One region of the Mucilaginibacter gynuensis genome, then DNA from elsewhere that is predicted to be linked to it. Evidence: riboswitches for the same ligand, from Rfam matches in the RefSeq annotation. Region 1 holds a riboswitch; the other holds the start of a gene.
The links. A riboswitch is a leader RNA that binds a small molecule or an ion and turns the genes downstream of it on or off. The one in region 1 is predicted to bind S-adenosylmethionine.

Region 1 (12,464 bases):
ACACCTGAACGACGAGATTGACATTAGCCGTGGCGACCTGTTAGTGAATAGCAGCCAGCAACCACAGGTATCTCAATTAATTGAGGCCGACCTTTGCTGGATGGATACCCGCGCGCTTGATACCTCACATACCTATTTTATACAACACAACAGCAAAGTAACCCGTTGCCGCATACAAGAGGTACTGCACAAAATAAATATCAATACACTCGAAAAACAATACGACGAAGATTTTAAGCTGAACGATATTGGCCGAATCATCATAAAAACAGCAGATCCGCTTGCATTTGATCTTTACCAGGATAACAAAGCCAATGGCGGCGCTATATTGGTAGATAATCGCACCAACCTAACCGTGGGCGCGCTAATGCTAAGAGCTAACGCTGATTAAGAAAACAACCGCGTCCATTGAGAGTTTTAATTCTTTTTGGACTTTGAAAATAAAATGACGGTGGCTTACAACCACTCTCCACTGTCATGCTGAGGAACGAAGCATCTATCGCAGATAAGCATAGCGAAGAAGATTCTTCACTACGTTCAGAATGACAGTTTTTTTTAACACGTCATGGGTAGATACGAAGCAATGACGCGATTTTGATTAACCGTCAAAAACAAAAAAGGCTGTCACCAATTGGTGACAGCCTTTTTGCTGTAATTTTATGAGGTTGTTATTATCTTACTTGTTTGAAGAAATAAACTGCTGAAGTTGGGCTAACCCTAACTAACAATTCTTCTTTGTCATTTTTCAGATCAACAAAATGCTCGGTTGATTCGTCGTTGCTCATTTCAATAACTGAACTTACTACGTAACCTTTGTATTTGTTAGCAATTTCTTTTTGTGCCCTTGCAGATACTTTTTTATACTCAACAGCTTGAGTAGTACCTAAAAAGTCGCCTTGTAAGTTGTAGAAAGCAGTCTTTTTAACGCCATCAACTACAAACTCAGCTTTTTGGCAATTTGAGTTTACAGTCCATTTTACATTTTTAGCATCGCTAAAGTCAGCATTGAACTGGTTTAATACAGCGTAAGAAACTTCGTCTTCTTTGTCTGCGACTTTTGTTTTATCGGCAGCATATACACCTGTTACTAATAGTCCGATGATTGCTGGTATAATTAATAATTTTTTCATTGTCTTAAATTTTAAATCCATAACAAAGATAAGGCAACGTTATCAATAACGTAAATAAAATTGAATTTTTATAAAAATATCATAACACAATGGATTTAATTTTAAATTTTGAAAAATATTTCAATTTACATAGTGTATTTTTTACAATATCGTAAAAAAACGAGGGTTTACTTATTGTATTTTATACACTAAGTAAACCCTCTTATGTAACAAACTGAATATAAATAACCGTTTTAGCAACATAACTATTGATAATTACAAAAAGTAACTATCAATAGTATCTAATTACTTATCAAGTTGTTTTATATAATTATGGAAAAGGTGCAGCGCCCGCTCCTTATTATCAGTAAGTTCGAAGTCAATCTTATGCATCAGGTAATCCTCCACATCAAAATCATCGCGTTTGGGCATTTCTTTAAATAGTTCGGCCCTGTTATCCAAACCAAACTTCAGCGCCTGGTTAAACTCGTCCATAAAATCCTTCGGTATATTTTTGTTGGCAACCCAGGCAGCAAATACGAATGGTAATCCGCTAAAATTCAGCCATTCTTCGGCAAGGTCATATACATAAGGGTATTGCTCTTTTTTACCAAAGGTTCTGTCCCCTATTTGTACAAAGGCTGTGTTAGCATCGGTTGATGTGGTATAATCCGCGGCACTGGTAACCAGTTCCGGGTTTACCTTCCAGTGATTTTTTAACAGCACACGGGCCAGGTTATTTGATGAACGCGATTCGGGATCGAGCTGTAAGGTTTTAATATCCTTAGCCTCGCAATTACTGAATATAAATACCGAATTAACGGCTCCATTAGCGCCAATGCAATAATCGGATACGATATTCCATACAGGCAGGCTTAAAATAGCGGCTACAGGTATAAGGCCAATATCGGCCTCGTCGTCAATAAGCTTTTGGGCACAGTCCGACGGCATATCCAAACTCAAATCAATTTTGTTGAGGATGTTGGAATGTTCTATACCGTAAATAAAGGGTTTGGTGTTAGTGTAACTAACTGCAGAAATTCTGATCTTTTTCACAAATACTTAGTTCAGGAAGCCTTCAGGTGCTTCGCATTATTAAAATCGACGATCTCATATTTATCGCCGTCAAATACTACCTTATATAATACAAGGTTTTGGTGCGGGAAATTATCCATCTCGGTAAGCGGACGGCCGGTAAGCAAACACAGCAGCAAACGCATAGCGCGGCCGTGCATACATATCAGCACTGTTTTTTCTTCGGGATGGCTCATGATGGTTTTAATGGCTTCTTCCTGGCGTAGTTTAACGTCGTTGGGGCTTTCGCCGCCTTCAAATTTCACGTCGAGGTTTCCGTCCATCCAGTTGCGCATCAAATCTAAAAATGCGACTTTGTTTTCGGGAGTGCTTGGTTTACCTTCCAGTACACCCCATGCCAGCTCATCTAAACCGGAAAGTTTTTCGTAAGGCAAACCCAGGTCGATAAACTTTTGGATACTTTGCTGGGTACGCTTAAGTTCAGAAATGTAGATCTTATCAAAGGCTACATCTTTATAGGCATCAAAAAATTGCTCAGCCTGGTGGCGGCCTTCTTCGTTAAGGTCGGTGTTCATACCCCGGCCCTGTACAATTCCCCGTTTATTAAGATCAGTTTGTCCATGGCGGACAATATATAGTGTTTTTAGTATCATTCCTTTTTTGGGGTTAAAGCTGAAAGGTTAAAGGATAAAGGTGTTGAATGAAACCTTTCGCTTTTACCTTTAAGCTTTAGCCTTTCAGCTTTAACCTAATTAACCACCGGTAACTTATAAAACCTCGGCTTGGCTTCTTCGGCAAACTGAAAATCGTTGTAGTCGGTAACTACATTATATAAGGTATCGCGTTCTATTGGGTAGCGGCCGACATTCTTTATCAGCTCAACCACTTCTTTGGTACTCATGCCAGGAGTCTGCTCTTCGGCACCTGCCATTGAATAGATCTTGGTAGTATCGTCGAGTGTACCGTCAATATCATCTACCCCAAAGTTTAACGAGAGCTGTGCCGTAGTGCGGCTGATCATGGCCCAATAGGCTTTAATATGATCGAAATTATCCAAATAAATGCGCGCGATAGCGTAATTACGCAAGTCTTCAATCACGGTTGATTCGGGCACATCCGACATCTGGTTATCCTTATTACGGAATTTCAGCGGAATAAAAGTTTGGAAACCACCTGTTCTATCCTGCAATTGGCGCAGACGTTCCATGTGGTCAACCCGGTGCCGGTATTTTTCGATGTGACCATACAACATGGTAGCATTCGAGCGCATGCCCAGTTTATGCCACTCTTCGTGTATTTGCAGCCATTGGTCGGCAGTACATTTATCTTTAGCTATTTGATCGCGAATTTCTTCATGAAAAATTTCGGCACCACCACCCGGCATTGATTCCAGCCCGGCATCCTTCATCAGAGCCATCCCAGTGGCGTAGTCAATTTTAGCTTTCTTAAATATATAGTGATATTCAACAGGTGTTAAAGCCTTTACATGCAGATCGGGACGGTGTTCTTTAATGCGCCTGAACAATTCGGCATAAAAAGGAACATCGTACTGCGGTAACACACCACCTACAATGTGCACCTCGGTAACAGGCTCATTATCGTATTTTTTTACGATGTCGAGCATCTCTTCCATGGTATATTCCCAACCATCGGCACGTTGTTTCAGCAACCTCGAATACGAGCAGAACTTGCAATCGTACACGCAAAGATTGGTTGGTTCGATATGGAAATTACGGTTAAAATATGTTTTATCGCCGTGCTTTTCTTCGCGAATGTAGTTGGCGAGAGTACCTAAATAGCCCAGTTCGCCTTTTTCATATAATAAAACACCTTCATCAAAGGTGATACGCTGGTGGTTGAGTACCTTTTGAGCAATGTGTTTTAAATCAGCAGATAAGCTTGGGTCCTGTAATAGTACTTGTAAATTATTGTCAGCTGCCATCTAAAAAACTTTACAGCAAAAATACGTAATTGCTGCATCAGAATATCACAGGCGTGTAACTATTTATCCTTTACGTACTGTACAGCGAAGCCGTCATTAACGTTATCGGCCAAAACAAGCGTATCATTTTTAGCTTTTACTATCACCTGATCTAAGCCACCGTTCTGATATTTAATGATATAAGCCGGATCTTCAGAAAAAATAGTTTTATCCTTGCTAAGCGTAAATGCCGATTGGTTTGTAAGCGAATCGTTACGATAAAAAGTAGCCGTATTATTCCGTTTAAACTCAACCGAAGAACGGTAACCTTCAGATTGCGGCGTAATAGTTCTGCCCGCAAAGCCTCCCGTTGATTGCACCCATTTCCACTTACCGTACAGCTTATCGGTGCTGATATTGCCTGCTGTTTTCAAATCTTCTTTATTGCATGATACCGCGCAGATCACCAATATGGAGCATACTAAACTTTTCATAAAAATGGGGTTGTAACGTTGGGGTTGTAAACTTATTACGGTAAAATTATTGCGAACGCTACAATCAAATAAATTAATGTTGCTTAATTTGGGGCATAATTTTCTGCCTTATGAATATCGAAACCATAGCCATACACGCCGGCAACCATAACGACCCGACCACGAAAGCGGTGATACAGCCCATCATCATGTCGACCACATTTGAACGTGGCGAAGATGGCGGTTATCCGGGAGGTTATATATACAGCCGTTCGTCTAATCCCAACCGGAGCGCTTTAGAGCAGGTGCTTGCTCAACTGGAGGGCGGTATTGAGGCAGCAGCGTTTTCATCGGGCAATGCAGCGGGCATGGCGGTATTCCAATCGTTACCTGCGGGCACACATATCATATTACCTGATGATATGTACCATGGTTTACGCAACCAAATCAAAAACTTGTTTGCAGGTATACTGGAGTTCGATTTTATTGATGTGAACGATACCGAATTACTACAACAGCATATAAAACCCAATACCGGTGTAATATGGATAGAAACCCCATCGAACCCGTTATTGAAGCTTACCGATATTAAAAAGGCAGTTGCAATAGCTCATGCCAAAGGTATTAAAGTAGTGTGCGATAATACTTTCGCCACACCTGTATGCCAGCAGCCTATCGCGTTAGGGGCCGATTTGGTAATGCACTCGGCTACCAAATACTTCGGCGGCCACAGCGACCTGATGGGCGGCGCCTTAATTGCCGCCGAAAAAAGCGACTGGTGGTTAAAGATCCGCCAGGTACAGGAAATGGGTGGCGCTATCCCCTCGCCTATGGATTGCTATTATTTAGTACGAAGTATCAAAACACTGCCTTACCGTGTGCGCGGCCATGTAAACAACGCGCAGCTATTAGCCCAGTTTTTAGAAGATCATCCGAAGGTAGAACGTGTAATGTATCCGGGCTTGCCATCGCACCCGCAGCATGATATAGCTAAGGCGCAAATGCTGAGCTTTGGCGGGATGCTGTCTTTTTGCATAAAAGGCAGTGAAGATGATACCCGTAAGGTAGTAAATAGTGTAAAGCTGTTTACACAGGCCACCAGCCTGGGTGGTGTTGAAAGCCTGATAGAGCACCGTGCATCGGTAGAAGGGCTCGACACCAAAACGCCCCGAAACCTGCTTAGGGTATCAGTAGGTTTAGAGCATATTGATGACCTTATTGCCGACCTTAAAGCGGCTTTTAACAGTTTTTAAGCATAAATAAAAATAAAATTTGGAGATAAGTATTCAATTAACATATCTTTGAAACATTATTTGGTAGCAAATATTAAGATCATTGTTCCGCCAACCGGCGAATTTTGGTTTATAAAGAAGTGGCGAGAGATCAGGCTCAACAACCCACTGGCAACCCTTCAATTTGAAGAAGGTGCCAATTCCTGGCCCGGAGAATGGATCCCGGGGAATATAAATTAACCACCATGAAAAGTTTAGTACAAGTCAAAGAAAGTAAGATACAACAGGTTACCCCAACCGGCAATTCATTTGCTATTTGTATTTGTATGTGTTGCTGCTGTTGATTCAGTAACACGTTCCCATTTTCATTTTCCTGAAAAATACGCGTGTTGCTCCTGTCGGGATGCTATTATCCTGCTTTGCGCACACGGTAAAACAAACTGATCATTTACAAACAATTAAAATCTTAACATATCATGTCTACTACAAATTTAAAATTCGAAACACTACAATTACACGCAGGTCAGGAAGCAGATGCAACAACAGGTTCACGCGCTGTACCTTTATACCAAACTACTTCATATGTTTTTAACAGTGCCGAGCATGGCGCTAACCTGTTCGCACTGAAAGAGTTTGGCAATATCTACTCCCGCATAATGAACCCCACTACCGATGTTTTTGAAAAACGGGTAGCAGCCTTAGAAGGTGGTGTAGCGGCATTAGCAACGGCATCCGGCCAGGCAGCGCAGTTTTTGGCCTTAAATAATATTTTACAGCTTGGAGATAACTTTGTTACCTCACCATTTTTATACGGCGGCACTTATAACCAGTTTAAAGTAGCCTTTAAACGCATTGGTATCGATGTACGTTTTGCCAAAGATGATACTGCCGAAAACATAGAAGCACTTATCGACGATAAAACAAAAGCCATTTACCTCGAAACCATTGGTAATCCGGGCTTTAACATCCCTGATTTTGAAAAGATTGCCGCTGTAGCACAAAAACACGACCTGCCTTTAATAGTAGATAATACTTTCGGCGCTGCCGGATATTTGTTCCGTCCGCTGGAGCATGGCGCGCATGTGGTAGTACAATCGGCTACTAAATGGATAGGCGGCCATGGTACAAGCATTGGCGGTGTAATAGTTGATGGCGGTAATTATAACTGGGCCAATGGCAAATATCCTCAATTCACCGAACCGGCCGAAGGTTATCATGGTTTAGTATTTGGCGATGTATTCGGTATTGGCGGTCCGTTTGGTAATATCCAATTTATTATACGTGCCCGTGTAGAAGGCCTGCGCGATTTCGGTCCGTCGCAATCCCCATTCAATTCTTGGTTATTGGTTCAGGGATTAGAAACCCTGTCGTTACGCGTACAACGCCATATTGATAATGCGCTCGAACTGGCCAAATGGCTGGAACAGCATCCTTTGGTAGCCAAAGTAAACTATCCGGGTTTGGCATCATCACCGTATAACGCGCTGGCTAAAAAGTATTTAAAAAACGGATTTGGCGCAGTACTGTCATTTGAGGTAAAAGGCGATAAAGAAAACGCCGGTGCAATAATTGACAGCCTAAAACTGGTGAGTCATGTGGCAAACGTAGGCGACGCGAAAACGCTGATCATACAGCCATCGGCTACTACGCATCAGCAATTGAGCGATGAAGAGCAGCTTTCTGCCGGCGTTACGCCTACCCTGTTACGCGTAGCGGTTGGTATTGAACATATTGATGATATTAAAGGCGATTTTGAACAAGCCTTCAATAAAATAAAACAACCCGAAGCCGAATTGGTGTAAACCATTTAGCACGGGCTATACAAATTAAAAAGTCCCTTCCGTTGGGGAGGGACTTAAATAATATATATGAACACAGAAGTATTTAAGTACACTAAAACATTTACACTTGAGTCGGGCAGCGAGTTGCATGATCTTGAAATAGGTTTTAACACCTACGGCAAGCTGAACAAAAACAAGGATAATGTGGTTTGGGTGTGCCATGCGTTGACTGCCAATTCGGACGTGCTTGATTGGTGGCAGGGTTTATTCGGTAAGGATAACTATTTTAATCCCGAAGAACATTTTATTGTGTGTGCCAATATTTTGGGTTCGCCTTATGGTACTACTAATCCGCTAAGTACAAACCCGGTTACCGGGCAGCCTTATTATTTGGCATTTCCGCAATTTACCATAAGGGATATTGTTAAGGCGCATCAGCTACTGGCTGATTATTTGAATATCGAAGATATCCATATCCTTATCGGTGGTTCATTAGGTGGCCAGCAATCGTTAGAATGGTCAATTATTGAGCCTGAGCGTATTAAAAATCTGATACTTATCGCTACAAATGCCCGTCATTCATCATGGGGTATTGCTTTTAATGAGTCGCAAAGGCTTGCCCTTACTGCCGACCGTACTTTCTACAACAACTCACCCGAAGGCGGCGCTAAAGGTTTAAAAGCAGCGCGCAGCATTGCCTTAATATCTTACCGTGGTTATAAAACCTACAATGTAACCCAGCAGGAAGATGACGACAACAGAACCGACAACTACAAGGCATCAAGCTATCAAAGTTACCAGGGCGAAAAACTGGTGAACCGCTTTAACGCATACAGCTACTGGTATTTAACCAAGGTGATGGATTCGCATAATGCAGGCCGCGGCCGTAACGGCGTTGAAAAAGCGTTGAGCCTTATCAAAGCCAAAACATTGGTGATCGGCATAAAATCAGACGTGCTGTTCCCGGTAGAAGAACAACAATACCTTTTCCAGCATATCCCGAAGGCATCATTCTCTGAATTTGATTCGCTTTACGGGCACGATGGATTTTTAATTGAAACAGAAGCTTTAACAAATATTATCACCTCTTTCTTTAAAACAGATGTTAAGGGAAAGATTATTGAATTGCAACGAATTGCGTAATGAGTAAGAAACTAACTATTGGATTATTTGGATTTGGAGTTGTTGGACAAGGATTGTATGATATCATCAAGACAAAGAATTTAAACCTGGAGATCGTTAAGATCGCTATAAAAAACCCGGACAAACAACGTTCGCTGCCTTCTACCCTCTTCACTACTGATAAGGATGAACTGCTGAACAACCCGGAGATAAATATCATCATCGAGCTGATCAATGATACCGAAGCTGCTTATGAGATTGTATCTACCGCGCTTAAATCGGGTAAAAACGTGGTATCGGCCAGTAAAAAAATGATCGCTACTTATTTGAAAGAACTGATTGATCTTCAGCACGAATACGGCACATCATTGTTATACGAAGGTTCGGTTTGTGGAAGTATCCCTATCATCCGTAATCTCGAAGAGTATTATGATAATGAATTGCTGCACTCGGTAAGCGGTATTTTCAATGGTTCGTCCAACTATATCCTGTCAAAAGGTTACTTAGACGGGCTGGATTATGACAGCGCGTTGAAACAAGCGCAAGATCTGGGCTTTGCCGAAACCGACCCGACATCTGACGTTGGTGGTTTTGATGCTAAATACAAAGCGGTTATCGCGGCAGCCCATGCTTATGGTGTGGTTGTAAACCCCGATGATGTATTGAACATCGGTATACAAACCCTATCGGCCAATGATGTACAGTATACCCGCGAAAAGAGATTAAAAGTAAAACTGGTGCCGGTAATTAAAGAGCTGGATAAAGGCCACGTTGCCTTATTCGTGTTGCCGAAATTTGTAGGCGAAAGCGAGTTTTTGTACAACGTAGAGTACGAATACAACGGCGTAGTGGTACAGGCGGCCTTTGCCGATCAGCAGTTCTTCTTCGGTAAGGGAGCCGGTGGTCACCCAACGGGTGCTGCCGTACTGTCGGACATTACCGCGCTGCGTTATGATTACCATTACGAATACAAGAAAGCCAAAGAAAAGGGCAATCTTAAATTCACCAATGATATTGAGCTGAACATCTACTTACGTTACGAAAATGATAGTTTGGTAGAAGCGCTGAACTTCGAACACATTCACGAACGCTATGTATCAGATACTTATAAGTATATTGTAGGAAAAGTTAATTTGCAAAATCTGATCGATAACCAATACCGTATATTGGAAGAGAGGGCATTCGTTGCCTTCGCCGATCAGCTAACAGGGGTCAGCTTAGCTACGGCATCAAAACAAGCAGCCGAATTATTTTAGTAGGTAATACGGTTGTAACTAAAAAAGAAAAGCTTCCTCCCGGAAGCTTTTCTTTTTTTATAGCGTTTTATAAATTATCTGTTCACAATTCGCGGTTCACATCCCAGTTTTCCAGGTAATCGGCCACGCGTCGCACAAACGAACCTCCCAGCATTCCATCAACCACACGGTGATCATAAGATAATGACAGGAACATCATTTGCCTGATACCTATGGTATCGCCCTGCGGTGTTTCAATTACGGCCGGTTTCTTTTTAATAGTACCTACCGCTAAAATGGCTACCTGCGGCTGGTTAATGATAGGCGTGCCCATCACGTTACCAAACGAGCCCACGTTAGTAATGGTAAACGTACCATCCTTAATATCATCGGGCTGTAGTTTATTGGCACGCGCACGTGCAGCTAAATCATTAACGGCCTTGGTGATTCCTACTAAGTTTAAACCGTCGGCTTTTTTAATAACCGGCACAATAAGGTTACCGCTTGGCAGTGCTGTAGCCATGCTTATATTGATATCCCGTTTTTTGATGATCTGGTTACCGTTTACAGATATATTGATCATCGGGAAATCTTTTATCGCTTTTACCACCGCCTCAATAAATATCGGGGTGAAGGTTATTTTTTCGTTCTCGCGTTTTTCAAACTTGCCCTTTATCCTATCGCGCCATTGAACCAGGTTGGTTACATCGGCTTCAACAAACGAGGTAACATGCGGCGAGGTTTGCACACTCATCACCATGTGGTCGGCAATCAGTTTACGCATCCTGTCCATTTCAATGATCTCATCTCCGCCGGATACTGATACAGCTGGTGCCGGTGTCGGCAGTGGTATTGAAACCGGTGCAGGTGGTGGCGTAACAGGCGGGTTAAATTCAGCAACTGGTGTTACCGGCTGAGCCGTTTCCTGTTGAGGCGCTTCGTACACAGTCTGAGTCCTGCGGCCGCTGTTAATATAAGCGATCAGGTCGTCTTTAGTCAAACGTCCGTCGGCACCATTACCGGGTATACTGTCCAGTTCAGCTAAACCAATTCCTTCGGTAGCGGCAATGCTTTTCACCAATGGCGAATAGAACCTAGCCGTATCTTTAAAGTTCTGCGGGGCAGCGACAGGCGGCGGTGTCAGCAATTCAGTACCCGGAATATTTACTTCAGGTTCAAATTGCTGGGTTATCACAGGTTGTGTCGTTTCAACAACAGGTGCCTGGTAAGCGGTATCGTTTGTGTAATTGTTATTTATTTGCTCGGGCTGCTGCTGATAGTCATTCGATGGTTCATCAGCGCCTTCGGTTTCAATAATGGCTATAGTATCGCCTACCTGCACAACATCGTCCTGCTGAAATAATAGCTCAACCAGTTTGCCTGACACGGGTGATGGCACCTCTGAATCAACCTTATCTGTAGCAATTTCAACTACTGTATCGTCAGCTTCAATAAAATCTCCAGGAGATTTTACCCATTTTATTATAGTTGCCTCCGCAACACTTTCACCCATTTTAGGTAGTAAAAGTTGATATTTCGCCATATATGATATACAGTTGGTAGGTCAAAAATAAGTATTTGCGCACTATTACGCACTATTTGTTCAGTAAACTATTTAATAAGCCCAGCGCGCTTATGGCCGAACGCTCTATTACCTGCTTCCTTTTATTGTTAAAATTGAACAGCTTTACTATAGTTTGTTGTGCTGATGCCACTGCTATCCAAACCGTACCTACAGGTTTTTCAAGCGTGCCGCCATCAGGGCCGGCTATACCGGTAACCGCTATGGCATAGTCAGATTTAAAGTTGCGCAATGCGCCTTCAACCATCTCGGTGGCGGTTTCTTTACTTACCGCGCCATATTGTACAATGGTTTGATGCTCAACGCCCAGTATACTTTCTTTCAAATCGTTTGAGTACGAAACGGTACCGCCCAAAAACACCCTTGATGAACCGGGATGTTGCGTAAACAGGTGCGAAATATATCCGCCCGTACAGCTCTCGGCTATTGATAACGTAAGGCCTTTAGCGGCCATATTGTTCATGATAGCCTGTTCCAGCGTAATATCTTCAGTAGCCGCTACCACATTGCCTACGCGCTCAATTATTTTCGAGGCATATTCTTCTATTTTTTCTCGTAGTAAAGACTCCTCTACTTCGCCATATCCGCTTAAACGCAACCTTACCATACCCAGTTTGGGCAAATAGGCCAGCTTAATATATGGCGGCAGGGCATCTTCAATATCGGCAATGCGTTCGGCTAAAAAGGATTCCCCCTCGCCTACCGTTAAAATGGTTTTATGGATGATGACCGGCAATTGCGCTACCGACTTTATTTTCGGCAACACCTGCTCTTCCATCATATACATCATCTCAAAGGGTACGCCCGGCATCGATACATATATTTTGCCGTTTTTGTTGAACCACATACCCGGTGCGGTACCGTTTTTATTAAGTATCACCTCGCAGTTTTCGGGCACCAGGGCTTGCTGTTTATTAACCTCCAGCAAAGGGCGGTTATAGCGTTTGAAAATACTGGTCACATTTTCCAGCGCT
Region 2 (12,464 bases), on a different contig from region 1:
TATGCCGAAAAGGGACAGGAAGCATTGGAGACATACTTTTATGATCCTACCGGTAAATACTACAAGACTACCCAAACTGATTTTGGCTTTAACTATTGGTGGAATGCGCACGCCCTTGGTGTAAAGGTGGATGCCTATAACCGCACTAACGATCCTAAATATCTTACGCAGATGAAAAACGTATTGCAGGGATCGTACAATAAGAACGGCAACAAATTCAAAAATGATTTTTATGATGATATGGAATGGTGGGCCATATCGTGCCTTCGCGCCTATGACGCCACTAAGGATATTACTTACAAAAATGCGGCTGTGGAGCTGTGGGGCTACATAAAAACCGGCTGGACTGATAAAAATCACGGTGGTATTATGTGGAACATCAACACACCCGATGGTAAAAACGCTTGTTCAAACGGGCCTGCCGCTATTATAGCTGCGCGCCTTTACCAGCTCGATAAAAATCCGGATGATTTGGCTTGGGCTAAAAAGATATATGAATGGGAAAAGCAATACTTAGTAGATGCTGCTACTGGTTTGGTATGGGATGCTTACGGCAATTATGACAATGGCTGGCGTTTCACTTATAACCAGGGTACTTACATTGGCGCTGCCGTTGAGTTATACGCTATTACCAAAGAAGCTAAATACCTGAACGATGCCAAGCAAACTACCAACTCGATATTAACCGACTCGTTCTTTAACTCGCAAGGGATATTGATAGGTAACGGTACGGGAGATGGTGGCTTGTTTAAAGGCATCCTTATCCGCTACATGGTACAACTGATTCTTAAAGGCGACCTCGATGCGGCTACTAAAACCACCTACAGTACCTACCTGGTAAAGAATGCCGAAAGCCTTGTTGCTACCGCTGTAAAAAGCCCGGAAAGATATTACGGACCAAACTGGCGCGAACAACCTAAAAACGACGAATACCATTCATCAGTAGCCTTGAGCGGCCTTATGCTTTTTGAAGGCGTACACGAACTATGGCGATTGGATATTGTTAAATAAAATACATCCATAAAAACAAAACGGGCAATTTAATTAGATAAGTTGCCCGTTTTGTTTTTATATAAATGGAGTGCTATTTTTTGTTAAACAAGTACTTCAGGTTTAAGCCGATCACTTCATTGCTTAAAGTAAAAAAGGTGTAACGGGTATATGTTGCCGATGGAGTATAACCTACCGATACATCAAACTTTTTATTAATAACAGCGCCTATCTGGAAAGGATAGCTAAGCCAAAAACTTTCGACATCATATGGCTTTGCCTGGTTCGTAATATTACTGTTTCCGGATACGATCTTATCATTACTAAAAAAAGAAAAAGTAAGCGCCGCGCCACCCTCGACATAAAGTTTAAGATCATCAGTATTATATAAGTTGAATATTAATTGCGGCGTAAAAGCAAAGTTGCCCTGGTTAAAAGAATATACAGCCCCTGATGTAGCACTTTGGGTTGATGTTATTTTTGAGCTAATATAGTTGAAGGATAATTCGCCCCTGAAAACAACTCGTTGTACCTGCGAATTGGCAAAGGCGTCATAACCTATGCTTATCTTGGGCGTATATGTTTTACCGCCATCGCCGCCATCAAACGGATTTTGGCCTTTGAAACGTGTTTTAGTATAGGTTAGCCCAAGGCCAACAAAAAAACGATTATTTGATGGCCTTACTACTTCAGTACCTTTCTGAGTGTTGCTCGTAGTACTGCTACTGTTGTTAATGATATTAATACTTTTTACTAAATCGCTTTCAACAAAATTGGAATTTTCTATCGTAGAACGATTCTTATTATTGTCATTATTGTACTTTTTATGAAGTAAAAGCAACTGTCCGACGTATAATTTGGTGACAACTGTGGTCACACTGCTATTGTTATAATAATAGTAATAAGCCAATTCTGTTACTACATCGCTTTTCTCCTGGTAAAAATAGCGGGTTTTAACATTGTCTGACTGTGCATATAATGTAACATTAGGCCCTGAAGCAACGCGTTTCATAAATATGGTAGCCTGGGTTTTAGTAGTATCCAGCCTTTTATCCATATTAGGGAACCCGTTACGATTATTACTGATACGGCCGGTATAGCTTACGTAAGTATCATAAGGTGTAATGTGGAAAAGGGATATATCTGCTGCCGAAAAACGCAGGGCATCTTTGTCGCTCTTTGAGTTTTTAAACTCAATAACTTCCGGACTGTGCGCCCACTCCCTTGCATTAATATAACCCTTTACAGTATCACCATTGGCTTTTACAACGTAGCCATCATGATAATTTGCCTGCGACAAGGCAAAAAGCGGTAAAAGCAATAATACCGCGCAATAAAAAATACGCATGTGATAAGAATTTATGTTGCCGCAAATATATTAAAATATAGCTTCGGCAATACGCTTTGTTGGCCCGGCGTTGCTCATGGTATAAAAGTGCAATACAGGTACGCCAAAAGCAACCAGCTCCTTACACTGGTTGATCATCCACTCTATACCTGCTTCGCGTACATCTTTTTCGCTGGTACAGGCTTGTATGGCATCGCTCAAATCTTCGGGCATATCGATATGGAAGGTTTTTGACAGGCTCACCAACTGTTTCGACGAGGTAATCGGCTTCAAACCCGGAATGATGGGAACATTGATGCCATTAGCCCGGCAGTTGTTCACAAACTCGATGTACTTTTTATTATCGAAGAACATTTGGGTTACAATAAACTGTGCGCCCATATCTACCTTTTGTTTGAGGTATTTAAAGTCGGTTTTAAGGTTTGGTGCCTCAAAGTGTTTTTCGGGGTAACCGGCCACTCCTATACAAAAATTAGTTTTTTGAATGTTATCGTAATTTTCGTGCAGGTAAACGCCATTGTTCATGTTCACTACTTGTTGTAGCAAGTCAGTAGCATAGCAATGACCGTTAGGATTAGGCACAAAGGCAGAATCACCACTGCGGGCATCACCGCGAAGCACCAGTACGTTCTCGATACCTAAAAACTCCAGGTCTATCAGCGCGTTCTCGGTTTCATCCTTAGTAAAGCCACCGCACAGCAAATGCGGAACGGTATCTACCTTGTACTTATTCATGATAGCCGCGCAAATGGCAATAGTTCCCGGACGTTTGCGGTAAGCCAGTTTCTCCAGCAAACCGCTGTTATGCTGCTTATAAATAAAATCTTCGCGCAGCGAGGTAACATCAATAAACGGCGGCTTAAACTCCATCAACGGATCAATAGCGTTATAAATACCCTGTATGCTCTGCCCCTTCAATGGCGGAATCAGTTCAAAAGAAAAAAGTGTTTTGCCGTTAGCGTTCTTTATGTGTTCGGTGATCTTCATTTGTGTATCAGTGGCGTGGTTTGGGGTTCGTGTGGCCTGTAAAAAACAATACTGGTTATGCTTCTAATTTAGATTTGAAATAATTGATCAGGCCAGCTAATAATTTTCTGACAATTCCAATTTGGTTTAATAACTTATTTAATACCTCTTCCTGTAAAAAACCAAGGTCGAAGGAAAGATAAAGCTGTGTTTCTAATTCATATATTGAACCTCTCGCAATATAAAAGAATTGCAGTGTATCCTTCCGGTGGTTACGGCCCGACCCTTCAGCAATATTTGATGGTATTGATACTACAGAACGGCGAATTTGAGATTGCAACCCGAACAATTCATCCTTCGGGAAGTTAACTAAGTTGAGATAAACCAACTTAACCAAAATCCGGGCTTCCTTCCATGCCTCTAAATCTGTATAAATCATATATTCTTTACCAATGCGCAAATTAAAACCGAATCACCCAAATCTCAAAACCCAACACTCAAACCACGAACCTGAAACCTCGAACCCAACCTGATTAATAGTTCAAATTCGGTCCCAGCCATTTTTCTACTTCTTCCAGTGGTAGGGCTTTGCGTTTGGCGTAGTCTTGTACCTGGTCTTTACTTATTTTGCCGAGGCCGAAATAGCGGGCCTGCGGGTGGGCGAAGTAAAAACCGCTTACCGATGCCGCCGGTGTCATGGCCAGGCTTTCGGTAAGGTGCATGTGGGCATTGTCTTCAGCTTTCAGCAGTTCAAATAGTGTCGTTTTCTCGGTATGATCCGGACAAGCAGGATAACCTGGTGCCGGGCGGATGCCCTGGTATTCTTCTTTGATCAATCCGTCGGTATCCAGTTGCTCATCTTTCGAGTAACCCCAGTAATCTTTACGTACCAGTTCGTGCATTTTTTCGGCAAAGGCCTCGGCCAGGCGATCGGCCAGGGCTTTGGCCATAATGCTGTTATAATCGTCGTGATCTTTTTCAAATTCGGCCACCAGCTCGTCGCAACCAATTCCGGTAGTAACGGCAAAGCCGCCCCAATAGTCGGTAACGCCGCTTTCTTTGGGCGCAATAAAATCCGACAGCGCATAATACGGATCATCCTTTACCTTTTCGCCTTGCTGGCGAAGGGTATGTATTTTGGTGATCACATGCTTGCGGGTTTCATCCGAGTAGATCTCGATATCATCGCCCACGCTGTTGGCCGGCCAAAAACCGATTACGCCATTAGCATGCAGCAATTTTTCTTTAACTATCTTTTTCAACAGCACCTGCGCGTCGTCAAATAGTTTTTGCGCTTCGGTGCCTACATATTTATCGTTAAATATCTTCGGGTAGCTGCCGCGTAACTCCCAGGTATGGAAGAAGGGGGTCCAGTCGATATACGGTACTAATTCTTCCAGCGGGAACGATTCAAATACCTTAGTACCCGTGAAGGTAGGTTTGTTCGGTATCGAGCCGTTAAGGTTGATCTGAAATTTCGCTTTACGGGCATCCTCAATACTCACAAAACGCTTGTCCGATTTTTTGTTGGCGTGCGCCTCCCGTGCTTTGGCGTATTCATCCTTAATGCCTTGTATATACGTATCACGACCATCGCGGTTCATCAGGTTACTGCAAACCGTTACGCTGCGCGATGCATCAAGCACGTGAATGGCTGCCCCTGAATAGTTAGGCGCCACCTTTACCGCGGCATGGATGCGTGAGGTAGTAGCCCCACCCAATATCAACGGAATGGTAAAGCCTTCGCGTTCCATTTCTTTGGCAAAATGTACCATTTCATCCAGCGATGGGGTAATTAAACCACTCAGGCCGATGATGTCCACATCCTGCTTTTTGGCTTCTTCAATAATGCGTTGCGCAGGCACCATCACCCCAAGGTCAATCACCTCGAAGTTGTTACAGGCCAGTACCACGCCTACTATATTCTTGCCAATATCGTGCACGTCACCTTTTACGGTGGCCATTAATACCTTACCGGCATTTTTGCGCTGATCGGCATTGGCATTGTTACGTTTTTCTTCTTCAATGAAGGGCAGCAGGTAAGCCACGGCTTTTTTCATTACACGGGCCGATTTTACCACCTGCGGCAAAAACATTTTGCCCGAACCGAACAGGTCGCCTACGATATTCATACCATCCATCAGCGGACCTTCAATTACCTCAAGCGGTTTATCGTATTTCTGACGAGCTTCTTCCACATCGGCATCAAGGTACTCAATGATGCCTTTTACCAGCGCGTGCGACAAGCGTTTTTCCACCGGGTCTTTACGCCATTCTTCATCACGAACAATCTCCTTACCTTTACTCTTAATGGTGTCGGCATATTCTACCAGTCGCTCGGTAGCATCCTGGCGGCGGTTAAGCAATACATCTTCTACCAGTATCAAAAGATCTTTCGGAATTTCTTCGTATACTTCAAGCATCCCCGCGTTTACAATGCCCATATCCAAACCGGCATTAATGGCATGGTACAGGAACGCCGAGTGCATAGCCTCTCTTACCACGTTATTACCGCGGAACGAGAACGAAATGTTACTCACCCCACCGCTTACTTTAGCGTAAGGCAGGTTTTGCTTTATCCAGCGGGTAGCTTCAATAAAATCTACCGCGTAGTTATTATGTTCTTCGAGGCCGGTGGCTACGGTAAGTATGTTTGGGTCGAAGATAATATCCTGCGGAGGGAAACCAACTTCGTTAACCAGTATATTATATGAGCGCTGGCAGATCTCTTTACGGCGTTCCAGCGAATCGGCCTGACCGGTTTCGTCAAATGCCATTACTACGGCAGCAGCGCCATAACTTTGTATCTTACGGGCGTACTCTATAAATTTTTCTTCGCCCTCTTTAAGGGATATGGAGTTAACGATGCCCTTGCCTTGCAGGCATTTCAACCCGGCTTCCAATACCGTCCACTTGGATGAATCTACCATGATAGGCAGTTTGGAAATATCCGGTTCGGATGCTACGAGGTTTAGGAATTTCACCATCACGGCTTCCGAATCAATCATCCCCTCATCCATGTTAATATCGATCACCTGCGCGCCGCCTTCTACCTGCTGACGGGCAACTGTTAGCGCGGCCTCGTAATCTTCGGCAAGTATCAGTTTGGAGAATTTTGGTGAACCGGTGATGTTGGTACGCTCGCCAACGTTAACAAAGTTGGTTTCGGGCGTAAGCGTAACTGCTTCCAGTCCGCTTAGGCGTAAAAAGGGTTTTATTTCGGGGATTTTGCGCGGAGGGAATTTTGCTGCTTTATCGGCAATACACTTGATATGCTCGGGCGTAGTGCCACAACACCCCCCCACAATATTTACTATGCCGGCTTTTATAAAATCGTCAACCTGGTGCGCGGTTTCGTGCGGGGTTTCATCATAGGCCCCAAACTCGTTTGGCAAGCCAGCGTTAGGGTAGGCCGATATGTATACCTCTGCTTTTTCAGACAGCTCTTCCAAATAAGGCCTCATTTCCCTGGCGCCCAAAGCACAGTTTAACCCTACCGACAGCAGGTTGGCGTGGCGGATAGAGTTCCAGAATGCCTCCACCGTTTGCCCCGAAAGGGTGCGGCCGGAAGCATCGGTAATAGTACCCGATATCATGATAGGCAAATGCTTGCCGCTTTCTTCGGCGTAGCGTTGTATGGCAAATAATGCCGCCTTGGCATTCAGGGTATCAAATATGGTTTCCACCAGTAGCAAATCCGATCCACCGTCTACCAGTCCGCGTACCTGCGCGTAATAAGCATCGGCCAGGTCATCAAATGATACCGCGCGGTAACCCGGGTCGTTCACATCCGGCGATATAGAAGCCGTACGGTTGGTTGGGCCAACGGCACCGGCAACAAAGCGCGGTTTTTCGGGTGTTTTTATATTATATTCGTCAACCACCTCACGGGCAATGCGGGCACCCTCATAGCTCAGCTCATAGTCGAGCTCTTCCATGTGGTAATCGGCCAATGAAATGCGTTGGGTACTGAAGGTATTGGTTTCGATGATATCTGCCCCGGCATCCAGGTATTCGGCATGAATAGCCTTAATTACATCCGGGCGGGTGATATTCAGCAAATCGTTATTGCCTTTTAAATCGGATATATGATCGCGGAAACGCTCACCACGAAAATCCTCCTCGGTGAGCTGGTACCGTTGTATCATGGTACCCATAGCCCCATCAATCACTAAAATGCGTTTCTGTAGTTCTTTTCTAATATCCATTTTGGTATCAAGTAGCGAGTATCAAGTAGCAAGACTTTATGAGCCCGCGTGATTAGCACAGTGTGATCAACAGTAAAAACTACTTGATACCTGATACTAATTACTTGATACTATAACAGCTTATCTCGAAAAGTCGGGCGTGTGTATTTGACTTTCGCTTATCTTTCCTAACCGGTCCAGTTGACTTGTTAAGTAGAATGTAGCACCTTGTAAGTACAGGTTGCTAAGACATCGCAGGGTCTAATCCCTCCGTCTTTCTCCATAAGCAGCACAAAGGTGCATAATAAAGTTTTAATGTGCAATAGGCTTTTGGCTTATGTATATAAGCGAAATGCAATATTGTTGCAGGAAGGGTTTTAACTCACCCCGCCTACGCTTCGCTGGGCGCCCCTCTCTTTCGCAAGCGAAAAAGAAGGTATAAGTATTACATGTTCCGTAACATTCAAAACAAAGCCCTCTTTGCGCAGCAGAGAGGGTGATCCAGCGAAGCGTAGATCGGGTGAGTCCACAAAAAAAGCCGCATTTACATGCAGCTTTTCAAATATTGTATAATCAATACTATTACTTTCTGTTGCCGCTGAATACACGCAGTAACATCAAGAACAGGTTGATAAAATCAAGGTACAGGGTTAATGCACCCATGATCGCTATTTTTTGAGTTGACTGATCGCCGTACTCTAAACCGGCACCAATACGTTTTAGTTTTTGTACGTCATAAGCGGTTAAGCCAACGAATACAGCAACACCTACATAGCTGATGATCATGCTTAAGCCGGAACTGCCGATAAACCAGTTAACAATTGAGGCTACAACAATACCTATCAGGAACATACCTAAAATTGAACCGAATTTGGTAAGATCCTGGCTGGTAGTATAACCCGCTATAGCCATTATACCGAATACTACCGATGCGGTAATAAAAGTACCATAGATCATTCCGCTTGTATAAGCTAAAAATATGAAACTAAGGCTAATGCCCATCATTACCGCGAAACCTAAAAAGAACACGGCCAGCATGGCAAATGACAGGCGATTGAATGCAAAACTCATCGTTAAAACAAAAGCCAGCGGCGAAAACATAACGATTGTACCCAAGCCTGTTCTGCGGCCTGTATTAAAATCAACCAATGAACTGATCAGCGTTTTGTCGTGCGCAAACACCCACGCGCATATTGCCGATATACCTAATGCCACAAACATCCATAAAAACACGTTCGCAATAAATTTGCGCGATGCAGCTGCATCTTCATTTACAAATACACTATCATAAGTGTAATTACTTTTATTAATCTCCATTTTTATTATATGGTTTAAATTGTACGAATTTACTAAAAATTACCCTGCTTAAAATAATTACCGCGGCTAATTTGTTGTTATAACAGTTAGACGAATTTCGGGCCCGATGGTTTAATCAATTAAGCCTTTTCATCAGCTGTTCTTCTACCTTTTTAAATACCTGTACCGGCTTTAATCCGCGCCAGCTCAGGTTATCGAGTTCGCCGCCGAAGTTGATGTAATAGTCGATATTGTTTTGCTTAAACTCGGCTATCACATGGTCGCGAAAATTAACACCGGCAATCCAGCCATCTTCCACATCCTGAAACCATTCCTCGTAATAACAATCGTCGGACGAGTGGTAGTTCAGCACGTTTTCGCCGATCAGCACAAACTTGGTTACGCCAGCGTCAATCATCAGCTCCAGCAGTTCGCGCTTCATCAGCATAATATCGTTATTGATGGCATCGTTCCACTCGCCAATCAGTTCAATAATGGAAAAGCCCTTATCGTAATCAACAAACAGCACCTTCAGGTACAGGGTATTTGAGCCAAAGGTATCCCATTGCGGGTGAAGCAGGTAATTATAGATCTGCTTATCAAACTCAAACTCGTTGTACTGCGTAGCATAAAAAGGTGATAGCTCATCCTCTGATGCTATATAATCATCCCGCCAGCGGTAATATGGCTCTATCTCGTGCATTTTTTAAATTCAAAAGTTAAAAGTCAAAATTCAAAAGCCTTGAAAGTTCCCTTTTTTGACTTTTTACTTTTGAATTTTGACTTATTTTATATTTTGTTGAAGCTCTCAACTGCTTTGCGTACGCTGCCGTGTTGTTTCAGCAGGGTGGCCGCTTCCGTTTCGGGCAAGCCTGTTTCGGCCATTACCATTTGGGTGCCGCGGTCTATCAGTTTGTTGTTTGATAGTTGCATATCTACCATTCGGTTACCCTTTACGTGGCCAAGCTGTATCATGGCGCTGGTAGTAAGCATGTTCAATACCAGTTTTTGCGCGGTACCGGCCTTCATGCGGGTTGAGCCCGTTAAAAATTCCGGACCGGTTACTACCTCTACCGGGTATTGGGCTATAGCCGCAACCGGGCCGCCACTGTTACATACGATACAGCCCGTTAAAATATTGTGCTCGTTAGCGTTTTTTAACCCGCCAATTACATAAGGTGTTTTGCCCGATGCCGCTATGCCTACCAATACATCCTTATCGTTAATGTTATAGGCCGACAGATCTTTCCAGGCCTGCTCGGCATCATCCTCGGCAAACTCAACCGCTTTGCGTATGGCGCCGTCGCCCCCGGCTATAATACCTACTACCAAATCCAACGGAACACCAAAAGTTGGCGGGCATTCGCTGGCATCAACTACGCCTAATCTGCCGCTGGTGCCCGCACCAATATAGAACAACCTGCCACCCTTTTTCATCCTTTCGGCAATGGCGGTTGCCAGCGCCTCAATTTGCGGCAAGGCCTTTTCTACCGCCAGCGGAACGCTTTTGTCCTCGGTATTAATGCTTTGCAGAATCTCCGCGACGGTCATCTGCTCCAGGTTATTATAGTATGAACTCTTCTCGGTAGTAGCTTCCATTTTTCAATTTAGTTGAAACAAAATTCGGTAAAAATCATCAAATACTACAGCTAATTAATAATTGGTATCCCGGGCAATTGTTATCTTTGTGTTAAGCGCTATTTATGAAACAAACAGCATCCGTAATTTTCCGTTCAACCCTGCTCATACTCATTGGTATAGCCCTGGGGCTGTTCATTAGCGATAATGGACTTACGGGGAGGCGTATGGGCTTGTCGCTTTCGGGTACTGACGATAAAATGTCGAAAGTGCTGGAACTGGTGCAATATAACTACGTTGATTCGGTAAATGTGGATAGCATAACCGGCGTTACCGTTAACGAACTGCTGCAAAAACTCGATCCGCATTCGCTGTATCTGCCGCCGCAACAGGCATCGGCTTTAAGCGAAAAACTGGAAGGCGGCTTTACCGGCGTGGGTATCGAATACCTGCTGCTGCGCGATACCTTTGTGGTTACGCAAGTATATGCGGGTAGCCCGGCGGCACGCGCAGGTTTAACCGGCGGCTGCAAGATCATCGATATAAACAACAAAAAATTCGCGGGCACAGGCCTAACCGACGATCAGATCAGTAAAGCCTTACGTCAGGATAAAAGCAAACCCATCCTGTTTACCGCTATTGCCCCCGGCGAAAAGGAGGCCAAGCCATACCTTGTAAAACCAGGCCGTGTAACATTGAGCAGTTTAGATGCCGCTTACATTGCAGGCAATAACACAGGCTACATCAAAATAGGCAAATTTGCCTCCACTACAGATAAAGACTTTCGCGGAGCACTCAACAAGCTGAAAGCCGAAGGCATGAAAAAACTGGTGCTCGACCTGCGCGGCAATGGCGGTGGCTACCTCAATACCGCGACCGCCCTGGCCGACGAGTTTTTAACTAAAGGCAAGCTGATTGTTTACACCAAAGGTGTGCACGAACCCCGTACCGATTATTTCGCTACAGATTCAGGCGCGTTTCAGCAAGGTAAACTGGCCGTATTGATCGACGAATATTCGGCCTCGGCCAGTGAAATTTTAGCCGGAGCATTGCAAGATTTGGATCGTGCCGTAATTGTTGGTCGCCGTTCGTTTGGTAAAGGATTGGTGCAGCAGCAATTTCCGTTTGGCGATGGCTCGGCCATTAATCTTACCGTGGCCCGGTATTATACTCCATCGGGCAGGTCGATACAAAAATCGTACAGCCACGGGGTGGAGAGTTATCGTCGTGAGCTATCAGAACGCATGAAAAAAGGTGAACTTTTCTCGGCCGAAAACATCCGTAACGACAGTGTTTTCAGCAAGCAATCGCCTTACCGTACATCAAGCGGCAAACAAGTATTCAGTGGTGGCGGCATTATGCCCGACGTATTTATACCTGCCGATACCGCACAAACCACCCGCCTTATTCAAAAACTAAGTTCGGCACAGGTTTTTACCGCTTACATTGTAGACAGGATGCAGCCCCTGCTGAAAGAATACCCACAGGCCGATGGTTTCATAAAAAATTACACGCCAACCGATACCGATTTTAACAGCTTTATACAATACGCCTCGCACTCGCTCAAGCACATCGACGAGCCGGAAGTACAGCTATCAAAAACCGAAATAAAATCGCTGCTTAAAGCCTACGCCGCCCGCTTCAAATGGGGCGACACTTACTATTTCCAGGCCATCAACATCAACGACGCCACGCTAAATCAAGCGATAGCAAGTGTGGAGTAGGTTTCGAATGTGATGTTTTGATGTGCAGATTGATCTGATGTGCAGATATGCAAATTAGTAGATGTGCAGATGATGGAATGATGCACTTTTTCCATATCCCTTCCTCGGAGGGGCGAGCGCAAGCCCGTGCGATGGCGGGGTGGGTTTCTACGCCAAGCAAGTTAATCCAATAGCTTTTTTGAAAATGAATAGCAGTAGTACTTCGGTTACGATAGCCCCGCTATCCGCTTATACTACACAGGCATTAAGCTCGGGGCCGGTATCGCTGCTATCGGGTTTAAGGGGCTTTTGCATTTTTATTTTTTGCATTATATTTATAACCTAAACCTTTTTACAATTATGAAATGCTTAGAATGCAAATGCAGCATCTATCAG

Region 2: another riboswitch for S-adenosylmethionine. It lies ahead of metH (methionine synthase); the one in region 1 lies ahead of ABD894_RS01985 (O-acetylhomoserine aminocarboxypropyltransferase/cysteine synthase family protein).

Annotation. Positions count from the first base shown of each region.
Region 1 is NZ_BAABFT010000001.1:457,460-469,923, forward strand. It holds gene ABD894_RS01950 (sulfate adenylyltransferase subunit 1) at 1-391, shown strand, start outside; gene ABD894_RS01955 (hypothetical protein) at 672-1,130, opposite strand; gene ABD894_RS01960 (menaquinone biosynthetic enzyme MqnA/MqnD family protein) at 1,416-2,165, opposite strand; gene ABD894_RS01965 (histidine phosphatase family protein) at 2,177-2,797, opposite strand; gene mqnE (aminofutalosine synthase MqnE) at 2,893-4,086, opposite strand; gene ABD894_RS01975 (hypothetical protein) at 4,146-4,559, opposite strand; gene ABD894_RS01980 (trans-sulfuration enzyme family protein) at 4,670-5,791, shown strand; SAM riboswitch class I at 5,898-6,008, shown strand; gene ABD894_RS01985 (O-acetylhomoserine aminocarboxypropyltransferase/cysteine synthase family protein) at 6,247-7,572, shown strand; gene ABD894_RS01990 (homoserine O-acetyltransferase family protein) at 7,639-8,694, shown strand; gene ABD894_RS01995 (homoserine dehydrogenase) at 8,694-9,929, shown strand; gene ABD894_RS02000 (dihydrolipoamide acetyltransferase family protein) at 10,012-11,451, opposite strand; gene ABD894_RS02005 (competence/damage-inducible protein A) at 11,504-12,464, opposite strand, start outside.
Region 2 is NZ_BAABFT010000016.1:19,092-31,555, reverse strand. It holds gene ABD894_RS22470 (glycoside hydrolase family 76 protein) at 1-1,011, shown strand, start outside; gene ABD894_RS22465 (hypothetical protein) at 1,085-2,338, opposite strand; gene metF (methylenetetrahydrofolate reductase [NAD(P)H]) at 2,369-3,325, opposite strand; gene ABD894_RS22455 (four helix bundle protein) at 3,381-3,764, opposite strand; gene metH (methionine synthase) at 3,838-7,512, opposite strand; SAM riboswitch class I at 7,668-7,780, opposite strand; gene ABD894_RS22445 (Bax inhibitor-1/YccA family protein) at 8,074-8,808, opposite strand; gene ABD894_RS22440 (hypothetical protein) at 8,924-9,490, opposite strand; gene murQ (N-acetylmuramic acid 6-phosphate etherase) at 9,577-10,386, opposite strand; gene ABD894_RS22430 (S41 family peptidase) at 10,491-12,089, shown strand; gene ABD894_RS22425 (DUF559 domain-containing protein) at 12,429-12,464, shown strand, end outside.